2 linked regions of the Pelosinus fermentans DSM 17108 genome follow. The protein of the gene in region 1 interacts with the protein of each later gene in a pairwise test. Links are inferred from orthologs where the notes say so. Each region holds a gene or a part of one and is shown on either strand. Other genes may lie near its edges.

The links.
Region 2: the proteins of FR7_RS07575 (region 1) and ileS interact in binary tests that used the Escherichia coli proteins (3 or more experiments, as listed by UniProt). The link is inferred for Pelosinus fermentans DSM 17108 from one-to-one orthologs.

The regions. Positions count from the first base shown.
Region 1 is NZ_AKVN02000001.1:1,713,575-1,717,648, forward strand. What follows is about bases 832-3,725. They hold FR7_RS07575 (sugar ABC transporter substrate-binding protein), read left to right. Parts: upstream 832-1,753; coding sequence 1,754-2,698; downstream 2,699-3,725. Other genes in these bases: FR7_RS07570 (ABC transporter permease), read left to right, coding at 832-1,641; FR7_RS07580 (hydroxypyruvate isomerase family protein), read left to right, coding at 2,915-3,694. In the rest of the region: FR7_RS07565 (sugar ABC transporter ATP-binding protein), read left to right, coding at 1-659; more of FR7_RS07570, read left to right, coding at 640-831; FR7_RS07585 (methyl-accepting chemotaxis protein), read left to right, coding at 3,772-4,074. UniProt on the Escherichia coli protein: Part of the ABC transporter complex RbsABC involved in ribose import. Binds ribose. Also serves as the primary chemoreceptor for chemotaxis.
Region 2 is NZ_AKVN02000001.1:2,358,447-2,362,978, reverse strand. What follows is about bases 764-4,115. They hold ileS (isoleucine--tRNA ligase), read right to left. Parts: upstream 3,760-4,115; coding sequence 964-3,759; downstream 764-963. Other genes in these bases: FR7_RS10730 (DivIVA domain-containing protein), read right to left, coding at 4,064-4,115; FR7_RS10740 (DUF5665 domain-containing protein), read right to left, coding at 764-886. Outside these bases: FR7_RS10750 (TraR/DksA C4-type zinc finger protein), read right to left, coding at 1-30; FR7_RS10745 (nitroreductase family protein), read right to left, coding at 42-569; more of FR7_RS10740, read right to left, coding at 590-763; more of FR7_RS10730, read right to left, coding at 4,116-4,513; FR7_RS10725 (YlmH family RNA-binding protein), read right to left, coding at 4,532-4,532. UniProt on the Escherichia coli protein: Catalyzes the attachment of isoleucine to tRNA(Ile). As IleRS can inadvertently accommodate and process structurally similar amino acids such as valine, to avoid such errors it has two additional distinct tRNA(Ile)-dependent editing activities.

The DNA of each region.
Region 1 (4,074 bases):
CGGGATTGGTTGGCGCAGGGCGCACCGAATTGGCAAGAGCCATTTTTGGCGCAGACAAGATTGATGGCGGAATAATCGAAATATTTGGAAAAGAAGTTAAAATTAACAGCCCAAAGGATGCCATTCATCATGGTATGGCTTTTCTTACAGAAGACCGTAAGGGGCAAGGACTAATTCTTATGCATGATATTATTGTTAATTCCACTTTAACGGGTCTGAAGAAATTTTGCAAGTTTGGATACTTTATCGATCAAAAAATGGTAGTTGCTGAAGTTGATGAGATGATGCGTGAGCTGCAAATTCACCCTGCTATTCCAAAGATGACGACTCGTTTGTTATCGGGCGGTAATCAGCAGAAGGTAGTCATTGCTAAATGGTTGTGCTCAAAGGCAAAAATATTTATTTTTGATGAACCGACCCGTGGTATTGATGTGGGTGCCAAGGTTGAGGTTTATAATCTCATCAATCGTCTGGTTAATGAAGGAGCGGCGGTGATTGTCATTTCTTCTGAATTACCCGAGGTTATGGGAATTAGCGATCGTATTCTAGTGATGAACAGTGGGAAGATAACAGGTGAATTTTCTTGTTTAGAAGTTACACCAGAGGAAATTTTAAAAGCTGCTACAGGAGGTATTAATCATGAATACAAGCACGCCTGAAGTTCAAGGTCATGGGGGTACCCAAAAAACACAATTTCGTCAGCTGATAAAAAAAATGGGGTCGCTAATTGGGTTAATTGGTTTATCACTGATATTGACCTTTGCATCCCCTTACTTTTTAACAATGGATAACATTATGAATGTTGCCAGGCAATCAGCAATAAATAGTCTTATTGCGATTGGCATGTTATTAGCGATTTTAACAGCTGGAATTGATTTATCAGTCGGCTCGATTTTAGCGTTGAGTACCGTTATGATGGGGATTGTTGTCGTAAAGATGGGAATGTCTCCTATTATCGGAGTGGCTGTATGTTTGGGGATTGGTTTACTACTTGGGTGGCTTAATGGAATGATGCTAACTAAAATGTCTCTGCCCCATCCTTTTATCTCTACATTAGGAACGATGAATGTTGCTCGGGGATTAGCCTTAATCGTAACAGCGGCTTCACCTATTTCGAATTTTCCCACGTCGATACAATTTCTGGGAGCCGCTTTTATCGGTCCGATTCCAGTTAGTTTTATCTTGGTTTTAGTTGTGTATGCTGCATTTCACGTTTTTCTTAATTACACTACAGTTGGACGTTATATTTATGCGGTAGGCGGCAATCCGGAAGCGACACGTTTGTCAGGGATTAGTATTGACAGGGTTTTAATCATTGTATATACCATTAGCGGTCTAATGGCAGCTCTAGGTGGACTGGTTCTTGTCGGACGAGTCAATTCGGCATACCCTTTAGCAGGATTAGGGTATGAATTTGATGCCATTGCAGCATGTATTATTGGCGGTGCCAGTTTTATGGGAGGTGAAGGTACTGTTTGGGGAACGTTAATTGGTTCCATGATCATGGCAGTATTACGAAACGGTTTGAATCTTTTGAGTGTTTCCGCTGAAATGCAGACAGTAGCCATTGGTATTGTTATTATTCTTGCAGTATATATAGATGTGCTGCGGCATAAAGCGGCTGCAAGGGTTAAAGCCTGAAGATAAGAGATGTACAGGCTGACGATACCATGTTGAGGAGGTGAAAAGAAGAAGGAAAATTGTACTGTTCACTAACATTCTGGAACTATAAATTGAGAAAAGAGGGGTTAGAATGAAAAAAAACATGTCTTTGTTGGCAGCATTGTTTTTGATGGTCGCTCTCATAGTTACTGGTTGTGGTAGTACCCAAACCCAAACGCAAAAAGAACCCGAAAAAATAAAAATTGGGGTTGTAGTAAAAGCCTTAAATAGTGATTTTTGGAAAACAGTAGAAGCTGGAGCGAAAGCAGCAGGCGAAAAATACGGTGTTGAAGTAAAAGTTCTTGGTCCTAATACAGAGACAGACGTGACGGGGCAGATTTCCTTGATTGAAGATCAAGTTACGAGGAAAGTAAGTGCATTAGTCGTAGCTCCTTCACAAGCTGCTAGTGCAATCCCTGTTTTTAATCGCGCTAAAGAAGCTAAAATCCCTGTAATCCTTGCTGATACGGATGTAGCATGGGATGATAAAGTTTCCTTTGTCGGTACTGGTAACTTTAATGCTGGCAAGCTGGCAGGGGAGTATTTTGGGAAAAAACTTCCTAAGGGATCGAAAATCGTTATTTTGCGTGGAGCCCTAGGTGATCCTACTCATGACGAACGTGTTAACGGTTGCATCGAAGGGTTAAAATCTGTAGGTTTGGAAGTGGCTGTAACCCAGCCTGCTAATAGCGAACGTGCCATGGCAGTAACCGTAATTGAAAATATTCTGCAAAGTAAGCAAGAATTTGCAGGTGTTTTTACCACTAATGATGAGATGGGGCTAGGAGCAGCCAAAGCCTTAGAAGATGCTGGCAAGAAAATGATTGTCGTTGGCTTTGATGGTTCGCCTGATTCATTGGCTGCTATTAGTGCTGGAAAACTGGATGCTTTTGTTGCACAAAATCCCTATAATATAGGCTTTAAAAGTGTTGAAGCGGCTGTTAAAGTCGTTAAAGGTGAAGCCATTGAAAAACGAATAGATACTGGTACGGAAATTGTCAATGCAGAAAATGTTAACGAAAAAGTAAAGAAATAAAAAAGTTATCAGGTAAATAAAAATTTAAGAAAAACTAGGAAATCCTTTACAAGCGCATGCATAATGCTAGTCAGGATTTTATTAAGTGAATATTTTACATAATGCATGTGCTTGTAAAAAGTAACAGCTGTTTTATATTTAGATAGTATTCAATGTTTGTATTGCGAAAATTGATACTGCAGGGCTATAAAACCTATGATTGGATGTGTTGTAATTATGAAAAAGTCAGCATGTATTGAAATGATGTTTACGGAAGTTCCATTTGAAGAAAGATTTTTATTGGCAAAAGAAGCGGGGTTCCAATATATTGAATTTTGGTCATGGAAAGATAAAGATATAGAAAAGATAAAATTATTATGTGAGAAATATGACTTGAAAATTGCCAGTTTTTCAGGCGATCAGGATTTTTCGATGGTCCATCAAGAGGAGAATGAAGCTTATATTAATTTTGTTATGGAATCAATAAAAACTGCTATATTTCTTGACTGTAAGTACCTTGTACTGCATTCTAACGCTTTGGGAGAAGGCGGAAAAGTAGTCAATGCTTTTGATGAAATAAATGGAAATGAAAAATTCGCTAATATGGTACATGTTTTAAGCAGATTAGCTCCGATTGCGGAAAAACATGAGATTACGTTGGTATTAGAAGCATTGAACACGCACGTAGATCATGTGAACAATTTTTTAGCATATACAAAGGATGCTGCGGCATTAATTGCGATGGTTAATTCAAAGTACATAAAGATTTTGTATGATGTTTACCATATGCAAGTTAATGAAGGGAATATCATTGATTCCATAACGCGATATATAAAATTAATTGGTTATATACATGTAGCCGATGTTCCAGGCAGAAATGAGCCTGGCACTGGAGAAATAAATTATAAGAATGTAATGGAGCGCTTAAGACAGCTTAATTATGATGGTATTGTGGGTTTCGAACTTTTCCCCTCACGAACTTCTATGAAAGTGGCCGGAGAATTACTAGCGCTTTAAGCTTTATAGTGTGTATATTGGTTCTACAATAGGCCATTTCTCTAATGTCAGCTTTAAAAGACTAGGAGTGAGGAAAAATGAATTTCTCTAATTTTTGCAAACAGAAAATTAGACTTCCACGTTTTTATGATACAAAAAAATGGCAATATAATCGTTTTCCTATTGGGAGAAAGTTATATTTAGGATTTGGAATAATCGTTAGTCTTATCGTTGCACTGCTGGGATATACATATCATAATTTTTCTGTTGAGTCGAAGAGTGTCGTTGCTAATATCCATACCTATGAGGCTTTGAATGAGACAAGTGCTATTATGGTTAACTTGGTGGATATGGAGACGGGAGTGCGAGGTTTTATTTTAACTGGTAAAGAGGAATTTTTG
Region 2 (4,532 bases), 640 kb from region 1 along the record:
TGCTAACTCTTTATATTTTGCAGCATCCAAAGTACCCTCTCCTAATGAATAATCTTCGTTACTTCACCGATTCTGAGTCTTTCTTTGGCAGGTCTATCGGCTTCGTTGCTATACCCTAAACAAAGAATAGCCACTGCTCGAAGTCTAGGAGGAGCTTCAACTGCTTGCTGGATTTTGATTTCATCAAAAGCGCCAATCCAACAAGTAGAAATCCCCAGTCCATAAGCTGCTAAAATCATATTTTCTGCGGCAACCGCAGTATCTTGCAAACAATATAATTGAGCACCACGCTCACCATATTTTTCATTAGAGCGAGCTGGGTCAGCTAATATAACAATACTCACCGGTGAATTTTCAATTTGATTTTGCTCAAAACAAGCTTCAGCAACTTTTCTTTTAATTTCCTGATTTTTTATTACATAAAAATACCATGGCTGCAAATTTCCTGCACTAGGAGCCCAGCAACCCGCCTCTAAGATTCTTGTTAGGGTAGGTTCAGGTATATCCTGCTGCAGAAAATTTCGAACGCTATGACTTTCCCTCATACAATCAAAAACATCTTTCGTCATACATAAACACTCCTATTTCTTTAAAATTTTCCATTCTTCATTTCTACAATGTGTATAATATCTGCTACAAAGTTTCCAATACCCGGTATGTTGAGTAAAATAAGTTGATGTAATAAGTTTAATACCATGGCAAAAAATACAGATGCTCCAATGGCAATGCCTAATCCCCGTGCGATTCCAGCAATAAAATTGATGAGTATCAGTTTTCCTGGCCGCTCGAGAAGTTCCATATATTCAGCAATGCGCATTGACTCTAAATGACATATCAATCTTTTTAATTGTACTGAAATTACATCTTGCTTTTCTTGTTGTTCCACTAAACATACCTCCAATTCTATTATCTCCATCTTATAAAAAAAAAACCGGAAACAAGTTCCGGTTTTTTACGTTCATTTTATAATTTGACTACTACATCGTTGCAGCGGCTGCATAGTGTTTCGTGCTTCTCCATCTTGCCTACAGTATCACTATAAATCCAGCAGCGTTCACATTTTTGACCTTCCGCTTGTGATACGACAATTGACAATGCCATATCCTCTACTTGATATGCACTTTCCGGTGCTTTTGAAGTATCTTCTACAACATGAATCTTTGATACAATCAAAATATTTGCCCACTCTTTATCCATAGCTGATAATTGAGTAAATATCTTATCATTTGCATACAGTGTAACCTCTGCATCCAAAGAATGTCCAATCACCTTATTACGTCTAGCAGTTTCTAACGCTTTCGTAATCTCACTGCGCATTGCCAATATAGAAGTCCATTTTGCTTCTAAGTCAGCATTAAGATATTCATCATGAACCATTGGCCAATCAGCCAACTGCACACTTTCTGGCATATTCTGTTCTTGTTTCATATGCTGCCACACTTCTTCAGCAGTAAAGGTAAGAACAGGTGAAATAAGACGTACCAAAGTACTTACGAGTTCATACATAACAGTTTGTGCTGCTCGCCGCTCTTTGGAAGCAGGCAAAGCTGTGTATACGCGATCTTTTAATATGTCTAAGTAAATTGAGCTTAAATCAACAGTACAAAAATTATGTACTGTATGATAGATTAAATGGAACTCATACTCTTCATACGCTTTTGTAACTTTCTCACGAACTTGTTCTAATCGTAAAAGTGCCCACCGATCGATCTCTAATAACTCATTATAACCCACTCTATCTGTATCTGGGTTAAAATCATGAATACTGCCCAGAATGTAGCGGAAGGTGTTGCGTATTTTTCGATATACTTCAGACAATTGTTTCAAGATATCGTTCGAAACACGAACATCCGCCTGATAGTCAGCAGAGGCTACCCATAAACGCAAAATGTCAGCCCCATATTTTTTGATAACATCCTGTGGAAAAATAACATTACCAACGGATTTAGACATTTTACGACCATCACCATCTACCACAAAACCATGAGTAAGAACCGCTTTATAAGGGGCAATTCCCTTTGTTGCCACTGATGTTAATAAAGATGACTGAAACCACCCTCGATGCTGATCACTTCCCTCTAAGTATAAGTCAGCCGGCCATGCAAGTTCTTCATGCTGCTCTAGTACAGCTGCATGACTTGACCCGCTATCAAACCAAACATCCATAATATCCGTTTCTTTGCGAAAACTATCGTGACCGCAATGGGAACAAGTAAAGCCTTCTGGCAATATTTCACTTGAGTCTTTGGCCCACCATGCATCAGAACCTTCTTGACGAAATAAATTCTTAACAGCAGTAATTGTTATATCATTGATAACATGTTCATTACATTGTGTACAATAAAAAATAGGAATTGGAACTCCCCATACCCTTTGACGGGAAATACACCAGTCATGACGATCCGCCACCATATTATGTATCCGGTCTTCACCCCAGCCAGGAATCCATTGTACATCTTTAATCGCTTGCAATGCTTGTTCCCTAAACCCATCTACTGATGCAAACCACTGTTCCGTTGCCCGATAAATAACAGGATTTTTGCAACGCCAGCAATGAGCGTATTGGTGTTTGATTTTACCCTTGCCAAGCAACATACCACGTGCTGCTAGTTCTTTGATTACAGGGACATCAGCATCATGTATTAACATGCCTTCAAATATGCCACCTTCAGCTGTAAAGCGCCCTGCATGGTCCACGGGATTAATGATTGGCAATCCGTGCCTTATACCCGTTTCAAAATCGTCTGGGCCGTGTCCTGGAGCCGTATGTACACAGCCAGTACCTTGTTCTAGGGTAACATAGTCGGCCAAAACAATTATAGACTCCCGCTCGATAAAGGGATGGGAGAAAACCACACCTTCAAGATCAGCCCCCTTTAAAGTGGACAATATCGTATAGCTTTCTAGTTTATTATCTTTTGCTACCGCTTCAATTAATTCTACTGCTAAAAGATAAATTTCACCTTGGGATTCCACCCATGCGTATTCTAATTCCGGATGAACAGCAATGGCAACATTGGCCGGCATTGTCCAAGGCGTGGTTGTCCAAATGACACCATATACATTTTCAGCATTTATTCCTACAGGCAAAGTCCCTTTATCATCCACTAAAGGAAATTTAACATAAATGGTATGAGATTTTTTTTCTGCATATTCAATTTCAGCTTCTGCCAAAGCAGTCTCACATGAAGTACACCAATACACCGATTTTAAACCCTTATAAATATGACCTTTCTTAGCCATTTCCCCAAAGACCTCGATCTGCTTTGCTTCATAGACAGGCCGCAATGTTACATATGGATTGTCCCAATCAGCACCAATACCTAAACGTTTGAAGTCTTGACGCTGGGTATCAACAAATTTCAAAGCATAATCTTTACATTCACGACGTAAATCCAATGGTTTTAGTTCATGCCTATTTAGACCGAGTATTTTTATGGCAGCATGTTCAATCGGTAGACCATGAGTATCCCAACCAGGCACATAAGGAGTATTAAATCCGCGTAATGATTTGTATTTCAAAATCATATCTTTTAAAATCTTATTTAAAGCATGACCAATATGAATATCACCATTCGCATAAGGAGGCCCATCATGTAAGATAAATTTAGGCTTTTCCACCTGCGTTGTACGTTTCTCATAAATTTTTTGTTGCTTCCAGTAATTGAGCATTTCAGGCTCTCTTTCTGGTAAATTTCCTCGCATTGGAAATTCAGTTTGCGGTAAATTAAGGGTTTTACTATAATCCAACAATAACACCTCCAAAAAAATAAAACCTCTTCATCCCTGAAGGGACGAGAGGTTGTTTCCCGTGGTACCACCCTAATGACTGTTACAGCCACTTTTGTAACGATATAACGCTCGTTAAACGGCAAATCTTACTGTATTTCAGTTTGCAGTTCAGGAGTGATCTTCACTAAACTTGATTACTATTAGGCTTACACTATTCCTAACTCGCTGTAAAATCAGTTTTTTAGCTACTGTCTCCATCATAACTTGTATTAGTATTAACATTCTACAATAAAGTTGATTATAACCAATAAAAGGTACATTGTCAAATTACCTATTCATCCTCACCAGATTCACCTAATATCTCCAACTGTGCTTGTACAAGGGTACGCATACGAACACGATATACATCAACTTGTTTTTTCAAATCCTGATATTCACTAGCCATACGACGTACTTTGTTGGCAGCTTCCTCTACGAGTTTCTGAGCGTTGATCTCTGCTTCTTTTATCATTAGTTCTGTTGTCTTTTTAGCATTTAACTTTACTTCTTCCGCTGTTTCCTGAGCAACAATTAACGTATTATGCAAAGTGTTTTCCATATGTTGAAAATGTTCTAATTTACTATTAAGTCGGTCCATATTCTCTTTCAACTCAATATTTTCCCGATATAATAGCTCATAATCTTTTATGACTCGGTCAAGGAATTCATCAACATCTTCTTCGTTATATCCTCGAAAACTTCTCTTAAATTCTTTATTATGAATATCTAAAGGGGTTAGCATGAATACACCTCCACGTATC